3 regions of the Streptomyces sp. NPDC093598 genome follow, and region 1 is predicted to be linked to each of the others. Evidence: riboswitches for the same ligand, from Rfam matches in the RefSeq annotation. Region 1 holds a riboswitch; each other region holds the start of a gene.
The links. Region 1 has a riboswitch for cyclic di-AMP ahead of ACIRDU_RS11805 (M23 family metallopeptidase). Riboswitches for the same ligand answer to the same signal wherever they lie in the genome.

Region 1 (10,332 bases):
TGCTGCCATGAAGGAGGCGTTCCAGAGGGTGCCGACGCCGCTTGCGCTCCGCTGAATGCGCCCCGGCGGAGCCACCCGCACCGTTCCGAACACCCCGAACACCCGCGCGCCACCAGAAGACCCGGGCGGCGACGACGGGCGGCCGGACGGAGAACACGGACGGAGAAACGGAAAACCCGGACGGGGAAGACGAGGGCGGAGGCGGAGGAAAGCGAAGGGGCGGCCAAGAATCAAGGCACGCCGGCGACATGTCTCCGGTACGACTGCGACGCGAATGCGCCCCCGAAACGCGCCCTCGTCACGCCCGATGCGCCCTCAAGTGCCATGGTCGGAGCCCTGATACCCCGTGACCGGCGGGATCGATTTTCGGCCAAATCAGTATCACGCAGGCAGCCTCGAACACTCTCCGTACAGGCTCCGCACCCTGCCGCCCGATCGCGCAGTCCGGGAGACGGAGCACGCCTCCCGGACCGTTCCGCCGCCCGCGGGGATGGAGGCGGCGGTGTCCCCCAGCCCACTGGATCCAGTACAGCGGGCCGACCCACGCAATGACCATGGAAGCGCTCCCGCAGTGGCCGGAGAAGAGCGCACGGACAGGCGCACGGCCACACAGCGGGAGCACGTCGCAACAGCCCGTATCTGAACCGCACTTCAGTACGGACCACAATCCCGCCAACCGGAAGAATGCCCCTTAACGCTTGGGATGCGGCGAACTACGCTGGGTTTACGAATGCCGCGTGGTTATGCCAGTGCGGCAGCCGTCTGTGTCGAGGGGTGGCGCATGTCCAGGGAGCAACGCGGGCCGAACGAAAAACTCGGCGCCGTTCTCGCCCTCGCGGGAATTTCCAACGCGGGCCTCGCGCGGCGCGTCAACGACCTCGGCGCCCAGCGCGGTCTGACGCTTCGCTATGACAAGACGTCGGTGGCGCGCTGGGTGTCGAAGGGCATGGTGCCGCAGGGTGCCGCGCCGCACCTCATCGCCGCCGCCATCGGCCAGAAGCTCGGCCGCCCGGTGCCGCTCCACGAGATCGGCCTGGCGGACGCGGACCCGGCACCCGAAGTCGGCCTCGCCTTCCCGCGGGACGTCGGCCAGGCCGTGCGGTCCGCGACCGACCTGTACCGCCTCGACCTCGCCGGCCGCCGGGCCGGTTCCGGTGGCATCTGGCAGTCGCTGGCCGGATCGTTCGCGGTGAGCGCATACGCAACGCCCGCCTCACGATGGCTGATAACCCCGGCCGACAGCTCGGTCGCGCGTGACGTGGGCCCCGGCGAGGGCTCCGGCGCACCGCTCAAAGTCGGCCACAGCGATGTGCAGAAGCTGCGGGAGGCCGCCGAGGACGCGCGGCGCTGGGACTCCAAGTACGGCGGCGGCGACTGGCGTTCGTCCATGGTCCCCGAGTGCTTACGAGTGGAGGCCGCCCCTCTGCTGCTCGGCTCGTACTCCGACGAGGTCGGCCGGGCCCTCTTCGGCGCCTCCGCCGAACTCACCCGGCTCGCGGGCTGGATGGCCTTCGACACCGGCCAGCAGGAAGCGGCCCAGCGCTACTACATCCAGGCCCTGCGCCTGGCCCGGGCGGCGGCGGACGTCCCCCTCGGGGGCTACGTGCTGGCGTCCATGTCCCTCCAGGCCACCTACCGCGGCTTCGGCGACGAGGGCGTGGATCTCGCCCAGGCCGCCCTCGAACGCAACCGCGGACTGGCCACGGCCCGCACCATGAGCTTCTTCCGCCTGGTCGAGGCCCGGGCACACGCGCGTGCGGGCGACGCCCAGGCGGCCGGCGGCGCCCTGAAGGCGGCCGAGAGCTGGCTGGAGCGCGCCCGCCCCGGCGACAACGACCCGAGCTGGCTCGGGTTCTACTCCTACGACCGTTTCGCCGCCGACGCCGCCGAGTGCTACCGCGACCTCAAGGCGCCCCGCCAGGTCCGCCGCTTCACGGAGCAGGCCCTGTCGAAGCCGACGGAGGAGTTCGTCCGCTCGCACGGTTTGCGCCTGGTCGTCTCGGCGGTCGCCGAACTGGAGTCGGGCAACCTGGACGCGGCCTGCGAGCAGGGGGTGCGGGCGGTGGAGGTCGCCGGGCGGATCTCCTCGGCGCGAACCACCGAGTACGTGAAGGATCTCCTGCACCGGCTCGAGCCGTACGGCGACGAGCCGAGGGTGGTGGAGCTCCGTGAGCGTGCACGGCCGCTGCTGATGACTCCGGCGTAGCCGGCGCAGGCGTGCCGCCCGTCCCGCGTTTGAAGGCATTGTCAGTGGCGCAGTGCACTATCGAGGCGGGAGGTGGTGCGCATGCGGATCGCATACGACTGTGACGTGCTGGTGATCGGCGGCGGAATCGTCGGCCTGTCGACGGCGTACGCGATCACACGCGCCGCACCGGGCACACGTGTCACCGTCCTGGAGAAGGAGCCGGGCCCGGCCCGCCACCAGACCGGCCGCAACAGCGGCGTCATCCACAGCGGCGTCTACTACCGCCCCGGCTCCCTCAAGGCGCGCTACGCGGTGCGGGGCGCGGCCGAGATGGTCAAGTTCTGCGCCGAGTACGGCATCCCGCACGCGGTCACCGGCAAGCTGATCGTCGCCACCGACCGCGCGGAGCTGCCCCGCCTGCACGCGCTCGTGCAGCGCGGCCGGGAGAACGGGATCCCGGTGCGGGAGCTGGGCGCGTCCCAGATCGCGGAGTACGAGCCGGAGGTGCGGGGCCTCGCCGCGATACACGTCGGCACGACGGGCATCTGCGACTTCGTCGCGGTCGCCCGCCAGCTGGCCCACGGCTCGGGCGCGGAGATCCGCTACGGCACGAGGGTGGTGCGCGTCGACCGGCGTCCCGAGCGGGGGGTCGCCGTGCTCACAGCCGCGGGGGACGTCGTACGGGGGCGGGTCCTGGTGAACTGCGCGGGTCTGCAGTGCGACGAGATCGCCCGGCTCACCGGGGACGACCCGGACATGCGGATCGTGCCGTTCCGGGGCGAGTACTACGAGCTGGCCCGGCCGGAGCTGGTGCGAGGCCTGGTCTACCCCGTGCCCGATCCGGCGTTCCCCTTCCTCGGGGTGCATCTCACGCGGGGGATCGACGGGGGCGTCCATGTCGGGCCCAACGCGGTGCCGGCGCTGGCCCGCGAGGGATACGGATGGGGCACGGTCCGCCCGCGCGAGCTGGCCTCCACCTTGGCCTGGCCCGGCTCCTGGCGCATCGCCCGCCGGCACTGGCGGTACGGGGCGGGTGAGCTGCGCCGTTCCCTGTCCAGGACGGCGTTCACGGATGCGGTGGGCAGACTGCTGCCCGGGGTGTCCGAGGCCGACCTGGTGCCGACGGCGGCGGGTGTGCGCGCCCAGGCGGTCCTCCGTGACGGAACCCTGGTCGACGACTTCCTGATCCGCGAGGGCCCTCGCGCGGTGCACGTCCTGAACGCCCCCTCTCCTGCGGCAACGGCGTCTTTGCCGATCGGCCGGGAGGTGGCACGGAGGGCGTTGAGCGCGCTGTGAGCTCTGCGGACCTCGGCGTCGCTGCGGGCGCCGGGTGGGTCCGCAGCCCTGCGCAGCGGGGTGCCTCCCCCAAGCTCTCGGCTTCGCTCGAGCAGGGGGGACACCCACGCCCATCCGTGCCGCCCCAGGCGCACGCATGCCCGCAGGCTGAGCGCGCCCGCAGCCGCCGTCGTACGCAAGGGGACGTGTCGGGGGGTGTCCGCCCGCAGCGGTTGGTGCGTCAACGCCAGTCAGCCGGTGTGAGACCCCATCGCGCCGTTCCGAGGACGGGCCCCCCCCCGGCGCGGCCCCGACCCACACCCGGCGTCAGGCGAAGCACCGCAGCCGTAAAATCAGGGGCACTGTGTCTGACTCCGCGAACGCCCCCGAAGACCCGAACCAGCACCCGCACACGCCCGGTGTCCCCGTCCGGCGTACCCGGGCCAAGGGAGAGCCCCGCTTTCCCGACGGGCCGAAGCCCGACCCCGCCGGGTCGCACTTCGAGCGGCGGATCCGGAGTTTTCAGCCGCGGCGCAGCCGGGTCACCGCCGGTCAGGCGGACGCGCTCCAGCGCCTGTGGCCCAAGTGGGGCCTCGACATCGACGGCAGCCGGACCCTCGACCTGCCCGAGCTGTTCGGCAACGACAACCCCGTCGTCCTGGAGATCGGCTTCGGCATGGGCGAGGCCACCGCCCAGATGGCCGCCGCCGACCCGGCCACGAACATCCTCGCGGTCGACGTCCACACCCCCGGCCAGGGCAATCTGCTCAGTCTCGCCGACCGCAACGGTCTGTCCAACATCCGGGTCGGCAACGGCGACGCGATCATCCTCCTGCGCGAGATGCTCGCCCCGGACTCCCTCGGCGGCCTGCGCGTCTACTTCCCCGACCCCTGGCCGAAGAAGCGGCACCACAAGCGCAGGATCATCCAGCCCGACTTCCTCAGCCTCGCCGCCACCCGCCTCAGGCCCGGCGCGATCCTCCACTGCGCGACCGACTGGGAGCCGTACGCCGAACAGATGCTCGATGTCCTCACGGCCCACCCCGACTTCGAGAACACGCAGGACGACGGTGGTTTCGCCCCCCGCCCCGACTTCCGTCCGCTGACCCGTTTCGAGGGCCAGGGACTGGACAAGGGACATGTCGTGAACGACCTCCTCTTCCGTCGCGTACAGCACGTGGACCAGCCCCCCGCCGGCGCCTGACCCCCCTGGCACCTCTCCCGCCTGCGGACAGCGCCCATCCGTCGTTAGGGTCAATGCCGTGGCCACCAGCCCCCCACATCCGTCGTACCCCAGCGGTCCCACCGACGGCGCTCCCTTCGCCGGCTCAGGCACGCCCGGCTCCTTGCGGCACGCCCACTGGTGGCAGCCCGCCTGGGTGCGCTACGGCGCGCTGAGCACGCTCCTCGCGATATCCGGCCTGGTCATCCTCGCCCTGGTCCGCGAGGAGACCGGCACGGAGGGGTTCCTGGTCGGCCTGGGGCTGGCCGTTCTCCCGGTGCCCCTGCTGATAGCCGCGTTCCGCTGGCTGGACCGGGTCGAACCCGGCCCCTGGCGGAACCTGCTGTTCTGCTTCGCCTGGGGCGCCTGCGCCGCGGCGCTGATAGCGATCGTCGCCAACAGCTTCGCGACGAGATGGATAGCGACGGCGACGGCGGACCCGTCCAGCGCGGACACCCTGGGCGCGACCGTGATAGCGCCGGTGGTCGAGGAGTCGGCCAAGGCGGCGGCCGTCCTCCTGGTCTTCCTCTTCCGGCGCCGCGACTTCACCGGCATCGTCGACGGAGTCGTCATCGCCGGGGTGACGGCCACCGGCTTCGCGTTCACGGAGAACATCCTCTACCTGGGCACCGCCTTCGGTACCGACCAGCTCACCGGCGGCACCGGCATCGCCTCCGTCACGGCGGCGACCTTCTTCGTGCGCATCATCATGTCGCCGTTCGCGCACCCGCTGTTCACGGTCCTCACCGGCATCGGCTTCGGCATCTCCGCGCTCTCGGCGGACCGCCGGCATCTGCGCCGCATCGCCTTCCCGCTCGCCGGGCTGCTGCTCGCGATGGGCATGCACGCGATGTGGAACGGCTCGTCGGCGTTCGGCCAGTACGGGTTCTTCGCCGTGTACGCGGCCTTCATGGTGCCCATCTTCGGGCTGCTGACGTGGCTGGTGATCTGGACCCGGCAGCGGGAACTGAAGACCGTACGGGCGGAACTGCCCGCCTACGCGGTGGCCGGCTGGCTGACCCCGGCCGAGCCGTACGCGCTCGGCTCGATGCGGGCCCGGCGGATCGCCCGCCAGTACGCCCGCCGTCACGCGGGCAAGGCGGCGGCCCGGGAGGTGGCGCGGTACGAGGCGTACGCGACGTCCCTGGCGTTCCTGCGGCACCGGGCCCGGCGCCACCGCGCCGGGGCGGATTTCGCCGTACGGGAGCGGGAACTGCTCGGCGAGCTGTGGCGGCGCCGGGAGGTGGCCCGCCCCGCGCTGGACCACGCGGCACGGATCACCGCCCCACCGGTCCCGGTGACGGCGCCGCCCTGGCCGGTGTACGGGGTGTACGGGTACGGCCACCAGCCGGCGCCGTACCCCGCCTACAACCCATACCGTTCGTAGGGCCTGTCGCCCGGCTCAGGCCGAGGCCTGCGTGAGCCGCTCGACCTCGGTCTCCGAGAGCGTCAGCTCCGCGACGCCGACCAGCGCCGGCAGCTGCTCCACCGTCCGCGCGGAGGCGATCGGCGCCGCCACGGTCGGCCGGGCGGCGAGCCAGGCCAGAGCCACCGTGGCCACGGGCACGCCGTGCCCCCCGGCGATCTCGTCGAGGGCGGCGAGCACCCGCCGTCCCCGCTCGGTCTCCAGGTGCTTGGCGGCACCGCCCGCCCGCGCGCTTTCGACGGTCGTACCGGGTCGGTACTTGCCCGTGAGAAAGCCGGACGCGAGCGCGTAGTACGGAACGGCCGCGAGGCCGCTCCGCTCGGCCAGATCCTGGAGCTCGCCCTCGTAGGTGTCGCGGGAGACCAGGTTGTACTGGGGCTGGAGGGCGACGTACCGGGCGAGTCCCTCGCGGTCGGAGAACTCCAGGGACGCCCGCAGCCGCTCGGCGGAGATGTTGGAGGCGGCGATGTGCCGCACCTTGCCGGCCTTCACGAGGGTGTCGAGCGCGCCGATGATCTCCTCGACGGGTACGTCGGGCTGGTCGAAGTGCGTGTAGTACAGGTCGATGTAGTCGGTGCCGAGGCGCCGCAGGGAGGCGTCGGCGGCGGCCTTGATGTTGGCGGCGGACAGACCCCGGAAGTCGGGGTGCTGGCTGACCTTCGTGGCGATGACGACGTCGGAGCGGTTGCCGCGCGCCTCGAGCCACGTGCCGAGGATGGTCTCGGACTCCCCACCCCGGTTGCCGTCGGCCCACGCCGAGTAGACGTCGGCGGTGTCGACGAAGTTGCCGCCGGCGGCGGTGTAGGCGTCGAGGACGGCGAACGACTGGTCCTCGTCGGCGGTCCAGCCGAAGACGTTGCCGCCGAGGGCGAGCGGGAAGACCTCGAGGTCGGAGGAGCCTAGCTTGCGCAGAGAAGTCATGCTCCGCGTCAACGCGCGTACCTGAACGCCTCATTCCGCAACGGACGCAAAGATCCCGCAAACACCGCACCGGAAAACCGGCGGCCCTGACGTCGGGGGGTCGTCGTCAGGGCCGCCGGTGCTGCAACGGGTGTCTTCCGCTTACGGGTTCAGCCCCTTGCCCCGCAGCCACGCCATCGGGTCGATGCCGCTCGCGGAGCCGCCGGAGTGGACCTCCAGGTGGAGGTGCGCCCCGGTGACGTTGCCGGTGGCGCCCACACGGCCGATGACGTCGCCCGTGCTGACCTTCTGGCCGACGCTGACGCCGATGGAGGACTGGTGCGCGTACCAGATCTCGGTGCCGTCATCGAGGGTGAGGACCGTCTTGTAGCCGTACGAGCCGTTCCAGCCCGCCTCGGTGATGGTGCCGCTGTGCACGGCCTTGATCGGCGTGCCCGTGGGGGCGGCGAAGTCCAGTCCGGTGTGGTAACCGGAGGACCAGTAGGCGCCGGCCTGGCCGAAGCTGGAGGTGATGGTGTACGAGGAGGTCGGCAGCGTGAACTGCTTGGCGAGAGCGGCGAGCCGCTCGGCCTCGGCCTTCTTCCTGGCCTCCGCCTCCGCCTTCTTCTTGGCTTCGGCGGCCTTGGCCTTGGCTTCCTTCTCCGCCTTGGCGACGGCTTCCGCGGCTGCCTTCTCGGCGGCGGCCGCGGCGTCCTGGGCGGCCTTGGTCTCGATCTGGTCCTGCTGGTGCTCGACCTGCGCCATGATCCGGGCGCGCAGCGCCTCGCCGGCGCCGGCGTCGGAGGTGGCCTGTTCGGTGTCCGCCGTGGCGGAGCCGAGGCTGCTGAGCGGGGTGGCGGAACCTTCGGGGGTGTCGTCGTCCGAGATGAGGGAACCCACCGAGGGCAGGTCCGGCACGGAGATGGACACCGGAGGCTTGCCGGTCTGGGCACTGGCCATGCCGCCGGCGCCCACGGCGGCTATGACGCCGACGCCCAGGACGGTGGAGCTGCGGGCGAGGCCTCCGCCGCGCTGCTTGGTGACGCGATGCCGGCCACGGACGGGACGGATGGACTCCTCGGTGGGGTTCCACTCCTGGAACGGGCCCTCGTCGGTGCGCTGACCGCCGTAGCCGAAGGTGTCGGTGTCGCGCTTCGGCGCGAACGGGGCCGCGGGGGCAGGCCGGTTGGACGCCACGTGGGCGTGCTCCTTTCCTTCCTTCTCGCCTACCGGGTTAGCTGACGGGTTCGGAGCAGGAAGGTCTCCTACGCGCGTATACCTGCCGTGCTTCCACGGCGGTATCCGCCCGATTCACCCCAAGTGGTGGTTCCCCGGTTCCCTTGCGGGATTCGGCGCGTGCGCACGGAGCCGCCTTCTGTGACGGCTGGGACGACCGCGCTGCGTTATCGAACGTTAATAGACGCGCGAGGGGTATTCCAGCGATTCCACTTGATCATTAACCTTTTTCACGCGGACTTACCTGCCATGACCGGCTTAAATCGGGCGAGTTGACCGCTTCGCAAGTGACTGACGAGTTTTGACGATGCGTCAGTTGTGCTGCGGAACGGGGTGATTCGCTCACCGACGGTAATGGATACCGGGGAATGCACCGAGGGCCGGAATCCTTTTGGATTCCGGCCCTCGGCCTTCAGTAGCGGGGACAGGATTTGAACCTGCGACCTCTGGGTTATGAGCCCAGCGAGCTACCGAGCTGCTCCACCCCGCGTCGTTGTGACACCAGTGTACGCCATCCGCGGGACACCTCGCGCACACCCACCGCTCGCCCGCTCCGGGTCACCTCAGCAGGTGGCGGTTCGGGGCCTTGGCCCGCTCCTCGTGCTCCGGGAGGACGAGGACGTCCACGCCCGCGGCCGCGAGGAGGCCGCTGCCGTCGGCGTCCGTCACGAAGGTGTCCGGCTCGCGCCAGGCCGTGACGACCCGTCGTACGCCCGCGTCGAGGATCAGCCGGGCGCAGGGCGCGGGGCGGGAGGCACGTCGGGCGCAGGGCTCCAGGCTGCTGTACACCGTCGCGCCGGCGAGCCTCGGATCGGCCGGGTCGATCTTGGCCAGGGCCGCCTCCTCGGCGTGCACGACCGGATCACCGGCCTCGCGGGAGTGGCCGCGGGCCAGTTCCGTGCCGTCGGCGGCGACCACCACCGCGCCCACGCTGAACGCCGTGTCCGACGGCGGGCAGCGGTCGGCCAGTTCGCAGGCGCGGGCCAGCCAGTGGTGGTCGGCGGCGGTGGGCAGGGCGCCGGTGCCCGGGGCGGTCGGCTCGTAGCGCATCAGGACGACGTCCTCGATCCGCTGCGACTCCAGCAGCCGGAGGCGGCCGCCCTGGTAGCCGCCGGGGCCGAAGAGCCGGGGTGCCCGGGGGTCGCCCACGAAGAGCGGGGCGAGGACCAGCTGGAGTTCGTCGGCGAGGCCCTGGGTGAGGAGCTGGGTGTGGATCAGGCCGCCGCCTTCGACCATGAGCCGCCGGACGCCCCGGACGTCGTGCAGGTGCGTCAGGAGCCGCCGCCAGTCGAGGCCGGCGCCGAGCGGGACGACGTCGGTGGCGAGACCGAGGGCACGGGCGCGTTCGGCGCCCCGGTCGGTGGTGTAGAGGACCTTCTCGCCGCCGGTGTGCCAGAAGCGGGCGTCCGGGTCGAGGTCGCCGGAGCCGCTGACGGTGACCTTCAGGGGGTACTCCGGTTTCCCGGCGGCCGTGCGGGCGGCCCGGCGCTCGTCGGAGTTCACCAGGAGCCGCGGGTTGTCGGCGCGGATGGTGCCGGCGCCGATCAGGATCGCGTCGACGGAGGCCCGGACCTCGTCGACCCGGTCGAAGTCGGCCGGGCTCGACAGGAGCAGGCGGTCGGGTCCGGTGTCGTCCAGGTAGCCGTCGAGGGAGACGGCGGCGGACAGCAGGACGTACGGGTGAGGCATCGACGCTCCGCGGCTGGTCGGGACGGCGGGACTGTGCAGGGCTTGGTTCAAGTTTGAAACAAACCTACACTGGCGGCATGACGACTCGCTGGCTCACCCCCGAGGAGCAGCGCGCCTGGCGCGCCTACATCGCCGCCTCGCTGCTCCTGGAGGATGCGATCGACCGGCAGCTCCAGCAGGACGCCGGCATGCCGCACCTGTACTACTCCATCCTGTCCGTCCTGTCGGAGTCCCCGGAACGGCGGCTGCGCATGACCGATCTCGCCGAGCGGCTGAAGATCACGCGCAGCCGGCTGACGTACGCGGTGACGCGGCTGGAGAAGGACGGCATGCTGCGGCGTGAGGCCTGCCGGTACGACAAGCGGGGCAGCATCGCGGCGCTGACCGACGAGGGGT
Region 2 (10,332 bases), on a different contig from region 1:
GTGCCTCACACGCCCGTGCCCCGCGACGCCACACCTCACGTCCCGGGCCCGGTACAGCCGCCCCCGTCCTCCCAGCACCCCGCGCCCGCCCGCATCGACCAGGTCCGGGCCGAGCTCGACGAGCTCAGCGACTACCTGCGCCGGCACGAAGGCGAAGGCCACGGCAATCACGAGGGCGGAAGGTGACCGCGGCGGCAGGACGTGTCGTCGCCGGCCGCTACGAACTGTCCACCGTCCTCGGGCAGGGCGGCATGGGCCAGGTGTGGACGGCGTACGACCAGCGGCTCGACCGGCGCGTGGCGGTGAAGCTGCTGCGCCCCGACAAGGTGGCCGGCCAGGACGCGGAGGAACTGCGCCGCCGTTTCGTGCGCGAGTGCCGGGTGACCGCGCAGGTCGATCATCCGGGCCTGGTCACCGTGCACGACGCGGGCAGTGAGGGCGAGGAGCTGTTCCTCGTCATGCAGTACATCGACGGCGCCGACCTCGCCGGGCACCTCGCCGAGCACGACCCGTACCCCTGGCAGTGGGCGGTCGCGGTTGCCGCTCAGCTGTGCGCCGTGCTGAGCGCCGTGCACGCCGTGCCGATCGTCCACCGCGACCTCAAGCCGCGCAACGTCATGGTGAAGCAGGACGGCACGGTCACCGTCCTCGACCTCGGCGTCGCCTCCGTCATGGACGCGGACACCACCCGCCTCACCCACACCGGCACCCCCATCGGCTCGCCCGCCTACATGGCCCCGGAGCAGGCGATGGGCGGCGCGGTCGGCCCGTACACCGACCTGTACGCACTCGGCGTGGTCCTGCACGAACTGCTCAGCTCAGACGTGCCCTTCTCCGGCTCCACCGCACTCGGCGTCCTGCACCGGCACCTGTACGAGCCCCCGCTGCCCGTGCGCCGTATCCGCCCCGAAATTCCCGAGGCCCTGGAAGCGCTCGTGCTGCGCCTCCTCGCCAAGGACCCGCAGCACCGGCCCGCCTCCGCACAGGAGGTCTACGAGCACCTGGAACTGCTCCTGCCCGCGCGCGGGACGCCCACCGGAGCGGCACTCGATCCCACCCGCCCGTTCCTGCGCCCGCACGCCCCCTGGCCGGATCGTGCGCGCACCCCCGCGCCCCGGCCCACGCCCGCCGCACCCGTCACCGAGGCAGCGGGGAAGACGGACATCGCCCGCGCCGTCGACGAGGTCAAGCGGCTCCTCGGCGAGGGCCGCGTCACCCAGGCCGTCGACATCCTCGGGGCGATCCTGCCCGCAGCGGCCGAACAGCACGGCGCGCACTCCCCGGTCGTCCGCACCCTGCGCAAGCAGTACGCGGCGACGCTCCTGGACGACGGCCAGTACCGCCGCGCCCTGCCCGAGCTGCGCCGGCTCGCCGACGAACGCGCCGCCGAGGCCGGCCAGGCCGACCCGCAGGCCCTGCGCTTCCGGTACGAGGCCGCCCAGTGCCTCGAACAGTTGGGCGAACCGGCCGCGGCGCTCGCCGAGTACCGGGCGGTGCTGCCGTACTACGAGAACCAGTACGTCGCCGCAGGCGGCCCCGAGCTCGCGCACGACGTCCGCCGCCGCATCGGGCATCTCCTGCTGGCCCTGGGCGACCGCGGCGCCGCCCACGACACCCTGGCCCGGCTGCTGCACGACGTGGAGCGCACCCACGGCCCCGGGCACCCGCTCGGTGCGGAGATCCGCAGGACGCTGCAGTGGCTGGGGCAGGTCCGCGGCTGACGACCGCCCCGGGGGGCGCGGCGATGCCGGAAGTCGCGGTGAATCGTTGGTCGAATGGGTTGGCCAGAGCTTGGCCACTGCCTACCATCGATCATCGCAAGACCTTGTGCGCCCGCCCGTCGCCCGACCACCACCCCTGGTGGAGGCGCTGCGCGCCGCACCTGTCGTTGCATCTCCTCGGGAGGTTTCCTTGCACCGCCGCCGTCGCACCGCGCTCCTCCTCACCGCCGCGATCGCCGCCGCGGCGCCCCTGCTCACCGCCTGCGGGAACGACGCGCATCCCGGCGCGGCAGCCGTGGTGGGCGGCCAGCGGATCACCGTCTCCCAGCTGGACGAGCGGGTCGGTGAGGTACGCGCGGCCCAGCGGGCGGCCGTGCAGGACGAGGCCCAGTACCAGCAGGCCATCGCGAGAACCGGCACCCTCACCCGCGACACCCTGCACACCATGGTCCTGGACCGGGTGCTGCACCGCGCCGCCGAGGACGCCGGAGTGAGCGTCTCCCGCAAGGAGGTCCAGCAGATGCGATCCGGCCTGGAACAGCAGGCCGGTGGCGCCAAGGCGCTGGAGACGACCTGGCTCCAGCAGTACGGCATCCCGCCCCAGCGCCTCGACGAGAACCTCCGCCTCCAGCTGGAGGCCCAGAAGCTCGCCGAGAAGCTCGGCACGAACACCGACCGCCCCGAGTTCTGGAAGGCCCTCTCCGACGCCTCCAAGGACCTGAACGTCGACCTCAACCCGCGCTACGGCACCTGGGACGTCCGAAAGAGCAGCCGCGCCGACGCCAAGACGCCCTGGGTGCGGGACGTCACGGCGGCACAGACGCAGCAGGGCATGTAGGGCACCTGGCATCCCCGGCCCCTGTGGACGACTTCGGGTGCTGTCGGCGGCGTGGGATAGCTTCGAACCGTGAACGCCAACAGCCCCGAAGCCACCCCGGGCCCCGAGCGGACCGCTCCCGACGCGGCCGCCGCCCCCGGCCGCATCATCCTGCTCACCACCAGCCACCGCGTCGCCCCCGGCCTGCTCTCCTGGCCCGCCTGGCAGGCACTGCACGCGGCGGACCTGGTGCTGTGCGCGGACGGCACGCACCCGCAGCTGCCGTATCTGCGCGAGGCGGGGATACCGGTCGACGAGGCGTCCCCGACCGCCCAGGAGCTGGTCGACGTCTGCGCCGGCGGCCGCACGGTGGTCGTGGTGGCGACGGGTGAGGGCGAACCGGTCCTGACGGACGGTCTGGCACGCCTCGCCGGAACCGGCCGCATCGCCATGCCCGAGCTGGAGCTGCTGCCCGCCTCCTACGACCTCCCGGGCGCCCGGCTGCTCGACCTGGTCCAGGTCATGGACCGCATCCGCGTCGAGTGCCCCTGGTCCTCCCGGCAGACCCACAAGGGCCTGGCCAAGTACGGCATCGAGGAGGCGTACGAACTCGTCGAGGCGATCGAGGAGGGCGACCGCGACGAACTGCGCGAGGAGCTCGGCGACGTCCTCCTCCAGGTCGTCTTCCACGCCCGCATCGCCGAGGAAGGCCGCCCGGAAGACGGGGCGGAGCCCTTCTCCATCGACGACGTGGCCGGCGGCCTCGTCGCCAAGCTGATCCACCGCCATCCGCATGTCTTCGGCGACGCGACGGCCACGACCCCCGAGGAGGTCAAGGAGCACTGGCTGCGCACCAAGGCGGTGGAGAAGCAGCGCACCTCGATCACCGAGGGCATCCCCCTCGGCCAGCCCGGCCTCGCCCTCGCCGCCAAGCTGGCCTCCCGCGCCCGCACAGCGCACCTGGACATACCCCTCCCACCCGTCGAGGGCATCGGCTACGAGCTCCTGGCCCTGGCCGTGCGCGCCGAGTCGGAGGGCGTCGACCCGGAGGCGGCCCTGAGAGCGGCGGCCCGCGCGTACCGCGACGCGATCAAGGAGGCGGAGGGCTGAGTCCGGCGGGTCGGTCCTCCCAGTCCAGTTGCGCTTCGGGGATCCCGAGGGAGCGGGCGTACGCCTGCGCCGGCAGGCGCCCCTGCGCCTGCCGGCGCGGATCGCGGAAGACCCTGCAGGCGAACACCACGAACGCCTCCGCGCCGGTGTGGTAGTTGACGTACCAGCCCCCTCCTCCCAGATCTCGACGCGATCAGAGTAGGGACGGCCTCTGACAGCGGCGGCCGGTGCCGGGGCAGGCGCTGCGTAGGGTCATGGCATGGAACATGACGTGCCCGGCATGCCCGAGCTGTTCTCCTGGGAGTTCGCGAGCAACCCCTACCCCGCCTACGCCTGGCTCCGCGAGCACAGCCCCGTCCACAAGACGCGGCTGCCCAGCGGTGTGGAGGCCTGGCTGGTCACGCGCTACGCCGACGCCAAGCAGACGCTCGCCGACAGCCGGCTCTCCAAGAATCCGGCACATCACGACGAACCGGCGCACGCCAAGGGCAAGACCGGGATCCCCGGGGAGCGCAAGGCCGAGTTGATGACGCATCTGCTGAACATCGACCCGCCGGACCACACCCGGCTGCGGCGGCTCGTGTCCAAGGCGTTCACACCCCGCCGGGTCGCCGAGTTCGCGCCGCGGGTGCAGGAGCTCACCGACACTCTCATCGACGGGTTCGCGCGCAAGGGGTCCGCCGACCTGATCCACGAGTTCGCCTTCCCGCTGCCCATCTACGCCATCTGCGACCTCCTCGGTGTCCCCCGCGAGGACCAGGACGACTTCCGCGACTGGGCGGGCATGATGATCCGTCACCAGGGCGGGCCCAGGGGCGGCGTGGCGCGGTCCGTGAAGAAGATGCGCGGCTACCTCGCCGACCTCATCCACCGCAAGCGGGAGGCGCTGCCCGCCGAGCCGGCCCCCGGCGAGGACCTCATCTCCGGTCTCATCCGCGCCTCCGACCACGGCGAGCACCTCACCGAGAACGAGGCGGCGGCCATGGCCTTCATCCTGCTGTTCGCCGGTTTCGAGACGACCGTGAACCTGATCGGCAACGGCACCTACGCGCTGCTCACCCACCCCGAGGAGCGTGCACGGCTCCAGGCGTCCCTCGCGGCGGGGGAGACCGGCCTCCTGGAGACCGGCGTCGAGGAACTCCTCCGCTACGACGGCCCCGTCGAACTCGCCACCTGGCGCTTCGCCACGCAGCCGCTCACCATCGGCGGGCAGGAGATCGAGGCCGGCGACCCCGTCCTCGTCGTCCTGGCCGCCGCGGACCGGGACCCGGAGCGGTTCGCCGATCCGGACGTGCTGGACCTCGCCCGCCGCGACAACCAGCACCTCGGGTACGGCCACGGCATCCACTACTGCCTCGGCGCGCCGCTCGCCCGCCTGGAGGGCCAGACCGCGCTCGCCACCCTCCTCACCCGCCTCCCGGACCTCCGGCTCGCGGCGGATCCGGCCGAGCTGCGCTGGCGCGGCGGCCTCATCATGCGCGGGCTGCGCACCCTGCCGGTGGAGTTCGCACCGGTTGAAAGTGACGAAACATCAGAGTTGTGATCTTCACGTGATCTACGCGGCATGAACTTGTGACAAGTGATCGTCTGCCGATACGTTCACCCCTCAACGCGGCCCGGGATTCTTCGGCCGCGCCGATCACTGCTGTCTCGCGAAAGGTCTCCGTATGCTCTCCGGGAACGGTCGGCACCGTCGCCCCCGCCAGGCTCCGGCTCTCCTCGTGGCGGCCGGAGTGACCGGCTCCGCCATCGCGATCCCACTCCTCGGGGCCTCCGGTGCCAGTGCGGCCGACGGCACGACCTGGGACCGGGTCGCGGACTGCGAGACAGGCGGCGCCTGGAGCCAGAACAGCGGCAACGGCTACTACGGCGGCCTGCAGTTGTCCCAGGAGGACTGGGAGAACCACGGCGGTCTCGACTACGCCGCGAGCGCCGATCTGGCCAGTCGCTCCCAGCAGATATCCGTGGCCGAGAGAATCCTCGCCGACCAGGGGGTCGGCGCGTGGCGTACCTGCGGACTGCTCTCCGGCCTCCAGCAGGACAAGGGGTCGGACTCGTCCGACTCGTCCGAATCATCCGGCGAGGTGGACTCGCCCGGTCTGCTCGACTCCGTCGAGCCGTCCCCTTCATCGACTCCTTCCTCGAGCGCTTCGTCGTCACCTGACGTGCAGTCGGACTCGAAGGATGAAACCGCCAAGTCCGACAAGTCGTCCGATTCCTCTTCTCTGGAGCGAGGGCAGAAGCAGGAGCAGGGCCAGACCCCCGACAGCTCCCCCTCCGCCACCCCCGGAAGTGACGGGTCCGGCAACTCGCGCCAGGGCGAGGACTCTTCGGCCCTGACCGACACCGGCTCCGGCCGCCACCGCGGTCCCAGCGCCGAGGAGAGCTCCGCGCCCGCGCACGGCCGCGAGGGTGAATCCTCGGGCCGCCACGCCTCGCGCGGCGACGACGCCTCCCGTGCCGCGTCCGAGGGCTCCTACATCGTGGGTGTCGGCGACAGCCTCTGGTCCATCGCCGACTCCCTTGACCTCGACGGCGGATGGCACTCTCTCTACGACGGGAACGAGCAGACGGTCGGTACCGACCCGAACCTCATCCTCCCCGGTCAGACGCTCACGACAGGGGTCGAAGCGGACGAGAGGTAGTCGTCCGGGCAGTGCGGAAACGGCGGTCGAAGTCGCCCCGAAACCGGGTGAGTTCACGTCACGTTTCGCGCCGAATGTCCCGTATAAGACCGGTGAGAGATAGATCTCAGAAGCCCTGATCGTCTTTGAAATTCCGGGGATCGCGTGTCTACGGTCGTGACCGCTCGTCACCGCGAGCCCCGGCTGCCGCAACGCCGAATCCTGCCAGCGGCCGTACGGGAACAGTCGTCGCGTCAAGCGCCGTAGGCAGGAGCGGGGGACCCAAGGTAGGTGCCCGACCGGACAGTTGCGCCGGAAGGGCTTGGGGTGAAGCCGTGTCCCGGGAGGGACGCGGCCGGGCAACTCAACCGGCCCGAACCCGACAGCTCACCTCGCAGGCGTCGGTGAGGGGATCCATCCATGCTGTTTTCCGGCAAGGGCAAGCACCGCCGTCCGTCCAAGGCCACCCGCGCCATCGCCGTCGCCGGTGTCGCCGGCGCCGCCGTCGCCGCCCCGCTGATGGCGGCCGGCAACGCCTCCGCCGCCACCGCCTCCGAGTGGGACGCCGTCGCCCAGTGCGAGTCCGGCGGCAACTGGTCCATCAACACCGGCAACGGCTACTACGGCGGTCTGCAGTTCTCCGCCTCCACCTGGTCCGGCTACGGCGGCACCAAGTACGCCTCCACCGCCGACCAGGCCACCAAGGCCCAGCAGATCGAGATCGCCGAGAAGGTCCTGGCGAGCCAGGGCAAGGGTGCCTGGCCGGTGTGCGGCAAGGGCCTGTCGAGCGCCGGCTACACCGGCGGCGGCTCCTCGAGCGACTCCGGCAGCTCCTCGCAGCAGAGCCAGCAGAACCAGCAGAGCACCGAGACCCGCCAGACCCAGCAGCAGCCGGCCTCCCGCTCCGAGGAGCGTCCGGCGGCCAAGAAGACCGTCACCACCCCGACCGGCAAGAAGGTCAAGAAGGGTGACGGCGAGTACAAGGTCGTCAAGGGTGACACCCTCAGCTCGATCGCCGCGGAGGAGAAGGTCAAGGGCGGCTGGGAGAAGCTGTACCAGCTGAACAAGGACATCGTCGAGGACGCCAACCTCATCTACCCGGGCCAGCAGCTGCACCTGAAGTAAGCAGCGGCCCGCCCCACCCGGCCCGCCCGGGTCCACGGGCTCCCCGCTCCGGTGCGTCATCCCCCGTACGCACCGGAGCGGGGTTTTTTCTGCCGGACTTCGCGAACCGGCTTTGTTCCGTTCGGAAACAATTTACTCTCGGTTCTGTCCATGGGGTGGGCGACCCGGTGGCCGATCGCCCGGAGCCGGTTAGGCTCATGTCGCGAGCCACCACAGGCCCGCACCTCGCGCCGGGTCCACGCGGCCCGCGTCACCGTGTCACTTCAAGAAGGAGATGCTCGTGCCGTCCATCGACGTCGTCGTAGCCCGGGAAATCCTGGACTCCCGAGGCAACCCCACGGTCGAGGTCGAGGTCGGCCTCGACGACGGCAGCACGGGTCGTGCCGCCGTCCCGTCCGGCGCCTCCACGGGCGCCTTCGAGGCCATCGAGCTCCGCGACGGCGACTCGAACCGCTACCTCGGCAAGGGTGTGGAGAAGGCCGTCCTCGCGGTCATCGAGCAGATCGGCCCGGAGCTGGTCGGTTACGACGCCACCGAGCAGCGCCTGATCGACCAGGCGATGTTCGACCTGGACGCGACCGACAACAAGGGCTCCCTCGGCGCCAACGCCATCCTCGGCGTCTCGCTCGCCGTCGCCCACGCCGCCTCCGAGGCCAGCGACCTGCCGCTGTTCCGCTATCTGGGCGGCCCGAACGCGCACCTGCTGCCGGTGCCGATGATGAACATCCTGAACGGCGGCTCGCACGCCGACTCCAACGTGGACATCCAGGAGTTCATGATCGCCCCGATCGGCGCGGAGTCCTTCTCCGAGGCCCTGCGCTGGGGCGCCGAGGTCTACCACACGCTGAAGAAGGTCCTGAAGAGCAAGGGCCTGGCCACCGGCCTCGGCGACGAGGGCGGCTTCGCCCCGAACCTCGGCTCCAACCGCGAGGCCCTCGACCTCATCCTCGAGGCGATCAACGAGGCCGGCTACACCCCCGGCGAGCAGATCGCCCTGGCGCTCGACGTCGCCGCCTCCGAGTTCTACAAGGACGGCGTCTACACCTTCGAGGGCAAGGAGCGCTCGGCGGCCGAGATGACCGAGTACTACGCGGAGCTCGTCGACGCGTACCCGCTCGTCTCCATCGAGGACCCGCTGTTCGAGGACGACTGGGAGGGCTGGAAGACCATCACCGCCAAGCTCGGTGACAAGGTCCAGCTCGTCGGCGACGACCTGTTCGTCACCAACCCCGAGCGCCTCGCCCGCGGCATCGAGGAGGGCGCGGCCAACGCCCTGCTGGTCAAGGTCAACCAGATCGGTTCCCTCACCGAGACCCTGGACGCCGTCGAGCTGGCCCAGCGCAACGGCTTCAAGTGCATGATGTCCCACCGCTCCGGCGAGACCGAGGACGTCACCATCGCCGACCTGGCCGTCGCCACCAACTGCGGCCAGATCAAGACCGGCGCCCCGGCCCGCTCCGAGCGCGTCGCCAAGTACAACCAGCTGCTGCGCATCGAGGAGATCCTCGACGACGCCGCGGTGTACGCCGGCCGTTCGGCGTTCCCCCGCTTCAAGGGCTGACCCGCCCGTAATCAGCAGCGTCGTACGTACGTCCCCGTACTCGGTCCCGTACCGTGTCCGGGGACGTACGCGCGTATGACGGTGGAGCGGGAGGCGGACAGATGGCCGTGAAGGACCGGGACCGGTTCTCCACCGCGACCAGGATCCGGTTGCTCGGCGAGCAGACCGCGGCCCGGGTCTACCGATCCCAGACCAGGCGACAGGCCCGCCGCTCACGGCTGACCGGCCGGGCCGCGCTGCTCGCCCTGGTGATGTGCTCGCTGATCGTGGCCCTGGCCTACCCGATGCGGGAGTACGTCTCGCAGCGTGCCGAGATCGACGACCTCCAGCGCGAACAGCAGCAGGCCCGCGAGCGCGTCGAACGGCTGCGCGACCTGAAGGCGCGCTGGCAGGACGACGCCTACGCCGAGCAGCAGATCCGGCAGCGGTTGCACTACGTCATGCCGGGGGAGACGGGCTTCATCGTCGTCGACCCGCACGCGGCGAAGCAGTCGCGCACCGACCTGGGGGCGGCCGACCGCCCCTGGTACTCCAACGTCTGGGACGGCGTCGACAAGTCCGACGCCTCCGGCCAGTGACCTGACCTCCCAGCCGGCGATCAGAGAAAGACAGCCTGAAGACAGTCATGGAAACGCCCCCGCCGACCACCCCGCGCACCGAGCCCACCGACGCGGACGTCGAGGCCTTCAAGCAGCAGCTCGGCCGGCCCCCGCGCGGCCTGCGGGCCATCGCGCACCGCTGCCCCTGCGGACAGCCCGACGTCGTGGAGACGGCCCCCCGCCTGCCCGACGGCACGCCCTTCCCGACGCTGTACTACCTGACGTGCCCGAAGGCGAATTCGGCGATCGGCACGCTGGAGGCGAACGGCGTGATGAAGGAGATGACCGAGCGGCTCTCCTCGGACCCGGAGCTGGCGGCGGCCTACCGGGCGGCGCACGAGGACTACATCCGGCGACGCGACGAGATCGAGGAGCTGAAGAACTTCCCGAGCGCGGGTGGCATGCCGGACCGGGTGAAGTGCCTGCACGTCCTGGTGGCGCACTCGCTGGCCGCCGGGCCGGGCGTGAACCCGCTGGGCGACGAGGCTCTGGCCATGCTGCCGGAGTGGTGGCGCAAGGGCGCGTGTGTGACGGCCGTCGAGGAGGACGTCCGATGACCCGTGTCGCCGCCGTGGACTGCGGTACGAACTCCATCCGGCTCCTGGTCGCCGACGCCGACCCCACCACCGGTGAGCTCGTCGACCTGGACCGCCGGATGACGATCGTCCGGCTCGGGCAGGGTGTCGACCGCACCGGCCGACTCGCCCCCGAGGCGCTCCAGCGGACCTTCGCGGCGTGCCGCGAGTACGCCGGGATCATCAAGGAGCACGGGGCG
Region 3 (10,332 bases), on a different contig from region 1:
ACCGAGCACCGCCTGGCCAACGGCCTGCGCGTGGTGCTCTCCGAGGACCACCTGACCCCGGTCGCGGCGGTGTGCCTCTGGTACGACGTCGGCTCACGCCACGAAGTCAAGGGGCGTACCGGCCTGGCTCACCTTTTCGAGCACTTGATGTTCCAGGGTTCCGCCCAGGTCAAGGGCAACGGCCACTTCGAGTTCGTCCAGGGTGCGGGCGGCTCGCTGAACGGCACGACCAGCTTCGAGCGGACCAACTACTTCGAGACCATGCCCGCCCACCAGCTGGAGCTCGCCCTCTGGCTGGAGGCCGACCGCATGGGCTCCCTGCTGGCCGCGCTCGACGACGAGTCGATGGAGAACCAGCGCGACGTCGTCAAGAACGAGCGCCGCCAGCGCTACGACAACGTGCCGTACGGCACCGCCTTCGAGAAGCTGACGGCCCTCGCCTACCCGGAGGGCCACCCCTACCACCACACCCCGATCGGCTCCATGGCCGACCTGGACGCGGCGACCCTGGAGGACGCGCGCGCGTTCTTCCGCACCTACTACGCGCCGAACAACGCCGTGCTCTCCGTGGTCGGCGACATCGACCCGGAGCAGACCCTCGCCTGGGTGGAGAAGTACTTCGGTTCCATCCCCGGTCACGACGGCAAGCCCGCCCCGCGCGACGGCTCGCTGCCGGAGACCATCGGCGAGCAGCTGCGCGAGGTCGTCGAGGAGGAGGTCCCGGCGCGCGCCCTGATGGCCGCCTACCGGCTGCCGCACGACGGCACGCGCGCGTGCGACGCGGCCGACCTGGCCCTCACCGTCCTCGGCGGCGGCGAGTCCTCCCGCCTCTACAACCGGCTCGTGCGGCGCGACCGTACGGCCGTGGCGGCCGGCTTCGGCCTGCTGCGGCTCGCCGGTGCGCCCTCCCTGGGGTGGCTGGACGTGAAGACGTCCGGTGACGTGGAGGTCCCGGTCATCGAGACCGCCATCGACGAGGAGCTCGCCCGGTTCGCCGAGGAGGGCCCCACGGCCGAGGAGATGGAGCGCGCCCAGGCACAGCTGGAGCGCGAGTGGCTGGACCGGCTCGGCACGGTCGCGGGCCGCGCCGACGAACTGTGCCGGTACGCCGTGCTGTTCGGCGACCCGCAGCTCGCCCTGACCGCCGTCCACCGTGTGCTGGAGATCACGGCGGAGGAGGTCCAGGAGGTCGCCAAGGCCCGCCTGCGGCCCGACAACCGCGCGGTGCTCGTCTACGAGCCCGTCGCCGACGAGACCGACGACGCCGAGGACATCGCAGCCGCGGCCACCGACGAGAACGAGGAGGCGGCCAAGTGACCGAGCTCGCCACGATGGACTTCCACCCCCGGCCGCAGGCGGGTGACGCCCGGCCCTGGGCCTTCCCGGCCCCCGACCGCGGCACGCTCGACAACGGCCTGACGGTGCTGCGCTGCCACCGCCCCGGCCAGCAGGTCGTCGCCGTGGAGGTGCTGCTGGACGCCCCCCTGGACGCCGAGCCGGCCGGCCTCGACGGCGTGGCCACGATCATGGCCCGGGCCTTCTCCGAGGGCACCGACAAGCACTCCGCCGAGGAGTTCGCCGCCGAGCTGGAGCGCGCCGGCGCCACCCTCGACGCGCATGCCGACCACCCCGGCGTCCGGCTCAGCCTGGAGGTGCCGGCCTCCCGGCTCGCCAAGGGACTGGGCCTGATCGCCGACGCCCTGAGGGCGCCCGCGTTCGCCGACAGCGAGGTCGAGCGGCTGGTCCGCAACCGCCTCGACGAGATCCCGCACGAGCTGGCCAACCCCTCCCGTCGCGCCGCCAAGGAGCTCTCCAAGGAGCTGTTCCCGGCAAGCTCGCGCATGTCGCGGCCCCGGCAGGGCACCGAGGAGACGGTCGCCGCGATCGACTCCGCGGCCGTACGCGGCTTCTACGAGAAGCACGTCCGCCCCGCCACGGCCACCGCCGTGGTCGTCGGTGACCTCACCGGCATCGACCTCGACGCCCTGCTCGGGGACACGCTGGGCGCCTGGACGGGCTCCTCGGCCGAGCCGCGCCCGGTGCCGCCGGTGACCGCCGACGACACCGGCCGGGTCGTTATCGTGGACCGCCCGGGCGCGGTCCAGACGCAGCTGCTGATCGGCCGGATCGGCCCGGACCGGCACGACCGTGTGTGGCCCGCGCAGGTGCTCGGCACGTACTGCCTCGGCGGCACCCTCACCTCCCGCCTGGACCGCGTCCTGCGCGAGGAGAAGGGCTACACCTACGGCGTGCGGGCTTTCGGCCAGGTCCTCAGGTCCGCCCCGGACGGCACGGGTGCCGCGATGCTCGCCATCAGCGGTTCCGTCGACACGCCCAACACCGGCCCCGCGCTGGAGGACCTCTGGACGGTGCTGCGCACCCTCGCCGCCGAAGGCCTGACCGACGCCGAGCGGGACGTCGCCGTGCAGAACCTGGTCGGCGTGGCGCCGCTCAAGTACGAGACGGCGGCGGCCGTCGCGAGCACGCTGGCCGACCAGGTCGAGCAGCACCTGCCCGACGACTACCAGGCCGCCCTGTACCGGCAGCTCGCCGCCACCGGCACCGTGGAGGCCACCGCGGCGGCCGTGAGCGCCTTCCCGGTCGACCGTCTGGTGACCGTCCTCGTCGGTGACGCGGCGCAGATCAAGGCGCCGGTGGAGGCCCTCGGCATCGGCGAAGTCACCGTCGTCGCCGCCGAGTAGCGGCACGCGCGTAGGGGCCCTGGTTGTCTTCCAAGGCACCAGGGCCCCTTTATGCCCGAATTGGTACGGAGGTTGCCTGTCTGCCCTGTGGGATGCGCTACAAAAGCCGGGATCCGTTTGGGAATTGAAAGTGGTGCCGCTTAGCGTCATCCGGGCTGTTCGTCAGGCAGTGCGCCGCACCCGCGGCACCGGACAGTCATCGCCGAGTCCCCGTACGGCGCGAGCCAGGGGAGCCGGGGACCCACCGCAGTCCCTGGGGTGAATCGGACGCCCGCGCGAGCCGCGAGGGAGTCCGTAGGAGACCTTCCTGCTCCGAACCCGTCAGCTAACCCGGTAGGCGAGAGGGAAGGAAAGGACCAGCCACTACATGGCGTTCACTCGCGCCACCGGGAAGCACCGTCGTCCCAGCAGGATCCAGCGCGGCACCGCCCGCGCGGCGGGCGTCGCGGCCCTCGCCACCACCGGCGTGATCGGCACCGTGGCGGCCCCCGCGGCCTTCGCCGCCGAGCCCAGCCCCGAGCAGACCGGCCTCACCCCGGTCGTCACCATGGGCGACACCGTGGCCCAGCAGATCGACGCCCAGGCCATCGCGCAGCAGCAGGCCGCCGACGAGGCCGCCGCCAAGCGGAAGGCCGAGGAGGCCGCGCGCAAGCGGGCCGCCGAGTTGGCCGAGAGGGCCAAGGAAGCGGCCGAGAAGGCCCGCGAGGCCAAGGAGCGCGCCGCCCGCGAGGCCGAGCGCAAGCGCCTCAACGCCTACGTGGCCCCGATCTCCGGCTCGTACGTCTCCACCGGCTACAAGGCCAGCAGCGGCCTGTGGTCCTCCGGCAGCCACACCGGTGTCGACTTCCACGCGGCCACCGGCACCTCCGTCCACGCGGTCGGCGCGGGCACCGTCGTCGAGGCCGGCTGGGGCGGCTCGTACGGCAACCAGATCGTGATCAAGATGAACGACGGGACGTACACCCAGTACGGCCACCTGTCCTCCGTCGGCGTCTCGGTGGGCCAGCAGGTCACCCCCGGCCAGCAGATCGGCCTGTCCGGCGCGACCGGCAACGTCACGGGGCCGCACCTGCACTTCGAGGCCCGCACGAGCCCCGAGTACGGCTCGGACATCGACCCGGTCGCCTACCTCCGCTCGCACGGCGTGAACGTCTGACCGACACCTCTCGGCGTCTCCGAAGCCCCGGCTCACCGAGCCGGGGCTTTCGCGTTTACGGCGGCGCGCTGTCCAAAAAATATCCATGGATTCCCGCCTGCCGTCGGAAATTCCGGCTCATTGCAATAGAGTCACGGAACACGCGCCGCTCGCCGGCGTTTCACGGGGATTAAGCGGAGGTCGGTCATGCGTATTCCCGCGCACTCGGTGTGCACGGCCATCCGGGACGACATCGTCGCCGGTGTCCACGCGCGCGGCAGCCGGCTCACCGAGGAACTCCTCGCGCGCCGCTACGGCGTCTCGCGGGTCCCCGTCCGGGAGGCGCTGCGCACCCTGGAGGCCGAGGGCTTCGTGGTGACCCGGCGGCACGCGGGCGCGTGCGTGGCCGAACCCACCGAGCAGGAGGCCGCCGACCTGCTGGAGATGCGCATGCTGCTGGAGCCGCTGGGCGCCGCCCGCGCCGCCCAGCGCCGCACCGAAGCGCATCTGAAGGTCCTGCGCGGCCTGGTCCGGCTGGGCCAGGACCGGGCCCGCCGGGGCAACAGCGACGATCTGCGCTCCCTGGGCGGCTGGTTCCACGAGACGCTCGCCCAGGCCTCCGGCAGTCCCGCGCTGACCTCGATGCTCACCCAGCTCCGCCACAAGATCGCCTGGATGTACGCCGTGGAGGCGCCGCTCAGTCCGGTGGAGTCCTGGACCGAGCACGGCGCGATCGTGGACGCGGTGGCGCGCGGGGACGCCGAGCGCGCGCGGGCGGTCACGGCGCTGCACACCGAGCGCGCGACGGGCGCGCACCGCCTGCGCCTCGGCTCCGCCGGGGAGCGCGCCGACCGTGTGAGGAACTCGCAACATCCCGTAAACACGGCGAGCCTGCGGCATTAACACGGCAGCCGTATACAAAGAGAGCAGTAAATTCCCGGGGGCCTATTTCCGCTGCCCGAAATCGAGGAATTCCCAGCCTCTACCGTCCGGGAATGGCGAAGGGCCCGCCCAATGAATTCGGACGAGCCCTTCGTTGTGCGCCGGATCAGGCGCTCGGGAAATCAGACGGTCTCGGGCAGTTCCTCGAGACCCTCGGAGACCAGCTTGGCCAGCCGGTCCAGGGCGGCGTCCGCGCCCTCGGCGTCGGAGGCGAGGACGATCTCCTCGCCGCCCTGGGCGCCGAGGCCCAGGACGGCCAGCATCGAGGCCGCGTTGACGGGGTTGCCGTCTGCCTTGGCGATCGTCACCGGGACGCCTGCGGCCGTGGCGGCTCGGACGAAGATGGAGGCGGGGCGGGCGTGGAGACCCTCGGCCCAGCCGACGTTGACGCGGCGCTCAGCCATGTGTTGCTGCCCTTCGGTGTTCAGGGTTGTCTAGACCAGTTTCCCATATCGTGAAGCTGCGCCGGGAGCGGTCTCGAAGACCGCCCCGGGGTGCCGTCGGATCGCGGCCTCGACCCGACTGACGCCCACCACAGACTGCCTCGCGCCACTGTCGGACGCTAGCCGTACTCTGGGGCCCATGCAGACCTCGCCGGACCGGCACGAGTATCCCGCCCACTGGGAAGCCGACGTGGTGCTGCGCGACGGGGGTACCGCGCGCATCCGGCCCATCACCGTTGATGACGCCGATCGCCTGGTCAGCTTCTACGAGCAGGTCTCCGACGAGTCGAAGTACTACCGCTTCTTCGCGCCGTACCCTCGCCTGTCCGCCAAGGACGTCCACCGCTTCACGCACCACGACTTTGTGGACCGGGTGGGACTCGCGGCCACCGTCGGCGGCGAGTTCATCGCCACCGTACGCTACGACCGGATCGGCGCGGACGGAACGCCCGCGTCCGCACCCGCCGACGAGGCCGAGGTCGCCTTCCTCGTGCAGGACGCCCACCAGGGCCGCGGAGTCGCCTCCGCCCTGCTCGAACACATCGGCGCCGTCGCCCGCGAGCGCGGCATCCGCCGGTTCGCCGCAGAGGTGCTGCCCGCCAACACCAAGATGATCAAGGTGTTCACGGACGCCGGCTACACCCAGAAGCGCAGCTTCGAGGACGGCGTCGTCCGTCTGGAGTTCGACCTCGAACCCACCGACCGCTCCCTCGCCGTGCAGTACGCGCGCGAACAGCGGGCCGAGGCGCGTTCCGTGCAGCGGCTGCTCGCGCCCGGCTCGGTCGCCGTCATCGGGGCCGGCCGCGCACCCGGCGGTGTGGGCCGCAGCGTCCTCGGCAACATCCGGGACGCCGGGTACAACGGCCGCCTCTACGCGGTGAACAAAGCCCTCCCCGAGGGGCAGCAGGAGCTCGAGGGGGTGCCCGCCCACCGCTCGGTGCGGGACATCGACGGCCCGGTCGACCTCGCCGTCGTCGCCGTACCGGCCGAGCACGTCCCCGAGGTCGTCACCGAGTGCGGCGAACACGGCGTACAGGGGCTGGTCGTGGTCTCCGCCGGGTACGCCGAGAGCGGCCCCGAGGGGCGCGAACGCCAGCGCGCACTCGTACGGCACGCGCGTACGTACGGCATGCGGATCATCGGGCCGAACGCCTTCGGCATCATCAACACCTCCCCCCGGGTACGGCTCAACGCCTCCCTCGCCCCCGAGGTGCCGCGCCCGGGCCGGATCGGTCTGTTCGCCCAGTCCGGCGCCATCGGCATCGCCCTGCTCTCCCGGCTGCACCGGCGCGGTGGCGGCGTCACGGGCGTGACCGGCGTCTCCACCTTCGTCTCCTCCGGCAACCGCGCCGACGTCTCCGGCAACGATGTCCTGCAGTACTGGTACGAGGACCCCGACACCGACGTCGTCCTCATGTACCTGGAGTCCATCGGCAACCCCCGCAAGTTCACCCGCCTCGCTCGCCGCACCGCCGCCGCCAAGCCCCTGGTCGTCGTCCAGGGCGCCCGGCACGGTGCCGCTCCCCAGGGGCACGCCGTGCGGGCGACCCGGCTGCCGCACGCGACCGTCTCGGCGCTGCTGCGGCAGGCCGGAGTCATCAGGGTCGACACCATCACCGAGCTGGTGGACGCGGGCCTGCTGCTCGCCCGCCAGCCCCTGCCCGCCGGGCCCAGGGTGGCGATCCTGGGCAACTCCGAGTCGCTCGGCCTGCTCACGTACGACGCGTGCCTGGCCGAGGGCCTGCGACCGCACCCCCCGCAGGACCTGACCACCGCCGCCTCCGCGGCGGACTTCCACGCGGCCCTGTCCCGGGCACTGGCCGACGACCGGTGCGACGCGGTCGTCGTCACCGCGATACCGGCGGTGGGTGAGGGCTCGGTCGGGGACGCCGCCCTCGCGCAGGCCCTGCGCTCGGCCTCGGCCGCGGCCCCGGCCAAGCCGGTCCTGGTGGTCCACGTGGAGCTCGGCGGCCTGGCGGAGGCCCTGTCGGCGGCGGCCAGCACGGCACCGCAGGCCGCAGCGGACAACGCTCCCCCCAACGCCCCGCGCCCGGCATCCACCGGGCAACGACCCCCAGCCCCGGAGGTGCAAGGCCCCGCGGAGGCCTCCGAGGACGCCCACCTCATCCCCGCCTACCCCGCCGCCGAGCGGGCCGTCCGCGCCCTCGGCCAGGCCGTCGCCTACGCGCAGTGGCGGCGCGACGCCGTCGACCCCGGCAAGGTGCCCGAGTACGAGGACATCGACGAGAAGGGCGCCGCCGGGCTGATCGACGGCCTGCTCGCGCGCGGGCAGGGGCTCACGCTCGGCGCGGACGACACCTGCGACCTCCTCGGCCACTACGGCGTCCAGGTCCACCGCGCCCTGCCCGCCCCGACCCCCGACGCCGCCGTAGAAGCAGCCCGTGCGCTCGGCTACCCCGTGGCCCTCAAGGCCACCGCCCCGCACCTCAGGCACCGCGCCGACCTGGGCGGCGTCCGCCTCGACCTCGCGGACGAGGACCAACTGCGCCGGTCGTACGCCGAGTTGACCGAGCTGTTCGGCGCGCCGGAGGAGCTGCGGCCGGTGGTGCAGCGGATGGCGCCGCGCGGCGTCGACGTCGTCGTACGGGCCGTCATCGACCCCGCGGCCGGGGCCGTGCTCTCCTTCGGGCTCGCCGGGGCCGCCTCCCAGCTGCTCGGGGACACCGCGCACCGGCTGATCCCGGTCACCGACCGGGAGGCGACCTCGCTGGTGCGTTCGATCCGCACCGCCCCCCTGCTGTTCGGCTGGCGCGGCTCCGCACCGGCCGACACCCGCGCCCTGGAGGAGCTGCTGCTGCGGGTGTCCCGGCTGGTCGACGACCATCCTGAGGTCGTCGCGGTCACCCTGGAGCCGGTCGTCGTCGCCTCGCACGGCCTGAGCGTCCTGGGTGCCTCCGTCCGCCTCGCGCCCCCGCCCGCCCGCGACGACCTCGGCCCGCGAACGCTCCCCGCGTACTGACTGGGGGCGAGCTGTCCCTCGCAGTCAGTGGTCCCCCGTAGGATGGGCGTCATGGCCAAGACCAGTACGACGACCCAGGGGCTGCGGGCGGCGATCGAGCGCAGCGGCTACTACCCGGCCCTCGTGGCCGAGGCGGTGGAGGCCGCCGTGGGCGGCGAGCCCATCCGGTCGTACCTGGTCCACCAGGAGACGACGTTCGACCAGAACGAGGTGCGGCGGCACGTGACGGTGCTCGTCCTCACCGACAACCGCTTCATCGTCAGCCACACCGACGAGCAGGCCGCCGACAGCACCTCCCCGACGCCGTACGCCACGACGTCCACGGAGTCCGTGAAGATCGGCCGCATCTCCTCGATCGTGGTCAGCCGTGTGGTAGCCAACCCGGAGTCGTACAAGCCGGGCACCCTGCCCCGCGAGGTCGTCCTCACCATCGGCTGGGGCGCCGTCTCCCGCATCGACCTGGAGCCGGCCGCCTGCGGCGACCCCAACTGCGAGGCCGACCACGGCTACACCGGCAACTCGACGGCGGACGACCTCAGCCTGCGCGTCAGCGAGGCCGGGGACGGACCGGAGACCGTGCGCGAGGCGCTCGCCTTCGCGCAGGCCCTCTCCGAGGCGACCGCGGACACCACCCGCTGATGGCACAGCCCAAGATGGTCTGGGACGACCACCCCGAACCGCTCACCGTCGCCTCCGCACCGGTCCCGGAGTACGGCAGCGGATCGCTCGCCGACCTCCTGCCCACCCTGGCCGCAGGCCTGGGCGTACCGGGCATGGGCGCCACGATCACCGAGCTGACCCCCGCCGACCGGAACTGCGTGTTCCTGATCGACGGCCTCGGCTGGGAGCAGCTGAAGGCGCATCCCGAGGACGCCCCCTTCATGACGTCCCTGCTCGCCACCTCGCGGGGCGGCACCGGGCGTCCGCTCACCGCCGGCTATCCGGCGACCACGGCGACCTCCCTCGCCTCTGTCGGCACCGGCCTGCCGCCCGGCGCGCACGGCCTGCCCGGCTACACCGTGCGCAACCCCGACACCGGCGCGCTGATGAACCAGCTGCGCTGGCAGCCGTGGACCCCGCCCGGCCCCTGGCAGCCGTACCCCACCGTCTTCCAGCTGGCGCACGCGGCCGGAGTGCACGCCGCGCAGGTGTCGTCCCCTACCTTCGAGAACACCCCCCTGACCAAGGTCGCGCTCAGTGGCGGAACGTTCCTGGGGCGGCTGACCGGCGAGGACCGTATGGACCTGGCGGCCGAGCAACTGGCCGCGGGCGACCGCTCCCTGGTGTACACGTACTTCGCCGAGGTCGACGGCGCCGGTCACCGCTACGGCGTCGACTCCGACACCTGGCGCGGCCAGCTCATGTACGCCGACCGCCTGGTCCAGCGCCTGGCCGAGCAACTGCCGCCGCGCAGCGCCCTCTACATCACCGCCGACCACGGCATGATCGACGTGCCCTTCGACGAGCAGCACCGCATCGACTTCGACGAGGACTGGGAGCTCAGCGCCGGAGTCGCCCTGCTCGGCGGCGAGGGCCGCGCCCGCCACGTCTACGCGGTGCCCGGCGCCGCGAACGACGTCCTGACCTGCTGGCGCGAGGTGCTCGGCGAGCAGTTCTGGGTCGCCTCACGCGACGAGGCCATCGCGGCGGGCTGGTTCGGCCCACGGATCGACGAACGGGTGTACGGCCGGATCGGTGACGTGGTCGCCGCCGCGCGTGACGACGTCCTGCTCATCGCCTCCGAGCGGGAGCCGAAGGAGTCGGCGATGGTCGGCAACCACGGTTCCATGACACCCGCCGAGCAGCTGGTCCCCCTGCTCGAAGTACGCTCCTGAAACAGCCCCACCCCGACCTTCCACGCCGAAAGGTGCTCAACTTTCCATGCCCGAGCTGGTGTTCTTCTGCGGAACGATGGACTGCGGGAAGTCGACGCTGGCTCTCCAGATCGAGCACAACCGCTCGGCGCGCGGCCTGCAAGGCATGATCTTCTCGCGCGACGACCGCGCCGGCGAGGGCAAGCTGTCCTCGCGCCTGGGCCTGGTCACGGACGCGGTGGAGGTCGGGGACGGGCAGGACCTCTACGGCCACCTCGTCGACCACCTCTCGCAGGGCGGCCGGGCCGACTACGTG

Region 2: another riboswitch for cyclic di-AMP. It lies ahead of ACIRDU_RS20445 (transglycosylase family protein); the one in region 1 lies ahead of ACIRDU_RS11805 (M23 family metallopeptidase).
Region 3: another riboswitch for cyclic di-AMP. It lies ahead of ACIRDU_RS27690 (M23 family metallopeptidase); the one in region 1 lies ahead of ACIRDU_RS11805 (M23 family metallopeptidase).

The regions. Positions count from the first base shown of each region.
Region 1 is NZ_JBIWIV010000003.1:14,853-25,184, forward strand. Features, by position in the region: gene ACIRDU_RS11780 (MFS transporter) at 782-2,206, shown strand; gene lhgO (L-2-hydroxyglutarate oxidase) at 2,288-3,484, shown strand; gene trmB (tRNA (guanosine(46)-N7)-methyltransferase TrmB) at 3,828-4,667, shown strand; gene ACIRDU_RS11795 (PrsW family intramembrane metalloprotease) at 4,726-6,072, shown strand; gene ACIRDU_RS11800 (aldo/keto reductase) at 6,088-7,032, opposite strand; gene ACIRDU_RS11805 (M23 family metallopeptidase) at 7,174-8,208, opposite strand; cyclic di-AMP (ydaO/yuaA leader) riboswitch at 8,220-8,376, opposite strand; tRNA gene ACIRDU_RS11810 (tRNA-Met) at 8,664-8,737, opposite strand; gene ACIRDU_RS11815 (dihydrofolate reductase family protein) at 8,806-9,936, opposite strand; gene ACIRDU_RS11820 (MarR family winged helix-turn-helix transcriptional regulator) at 10,014-10,332, shown strand, end outside.
Region 2 is NZ_JBIWIV010000006.1:92,123-102,454, reverse strand. Features, by position in the region: gene ACIRDU_RS20475 (hypothetical protein) at 1-186, shown strand, start outside; gene ACIRDU_RS20470 (protein kinase) at 225-1,721, shown strand; gene ACIRDU_RS20465 (SurA N-terminal domain-containing protein) at 1,912-2,559, shown strand; gene ACIRDU_RS20460 (nucleoside triphosphate pyrophosphohydrolase) at 2,629-3,648, shown strand; gene ACIRDU_RS20455 (cytochrome P450) at 3,908-5,191, shown strand; gene ACIRDU_RS20450 (transglycosylase family protein) at 5,316-6,293, shown strand; cyclic di-AMP (ydaO/yuaA leader) riboswitch at 6,522-6,688, shown strand; gene ACIRDU_RS20445 (transglycosylase family protein) at 6,693-7,397, shown strand; gene eno (phosphopyruvate hydratase) at 7,678-8,958, shown strand; gene ACIRDU_RS20435 (septum formation initiator family protein) at 9,060-9,536, shown strand; gene ACIRDU_RS20430 (DUF501 domain-containing protein) at 9,584-10,114, shown strand; gene ACIRDU_RS20425 (exopolyphosphatase) at 10,111-10,332, shown strand, end outside.
Region 3 is NZ_JBIWIV010000011.1:121,926-132,257, reverse strand. Features, by position in the region: gene ACIRDU_RS27700 (M16 family metallopeptidase) at 1-1,317, shown strand, start outside; gene ACIRDU_RS27695 (M16 family metallopeptidase) at 1,314-2,702, shown strand; cyclic di-AMP (ydaO/yuaA leader) riboswitch at 2,893-3,057, shown strand; gene ACIRDU_RS27690 (M23 family metallopeptidase) at 3,070-3,858, shown strand; gene ACIRDU_RS27685 (GntR family transcriptional regulator) at 4,045-4,740, shown strand; gene ACIRDU_RS27680 (HPr family phosphocarrier protein) at 4,902-5,183, opposite strand; gene ACIRDU_RS27675 (GNAT family N-acetyltransferase) at 5,362-8,202, shown strand; gene ACIRDU_RS27670 (DUF5998 family protein) at 8,254-8,841, shown strand; gene ACIRDU_RS27665 (alkaline phosphatase family protein) at 8,841-10,037, shown strand; gene ACIRDU_RS27660 (thymidine kinase) at 10,084-10,332, shown strand, end outside.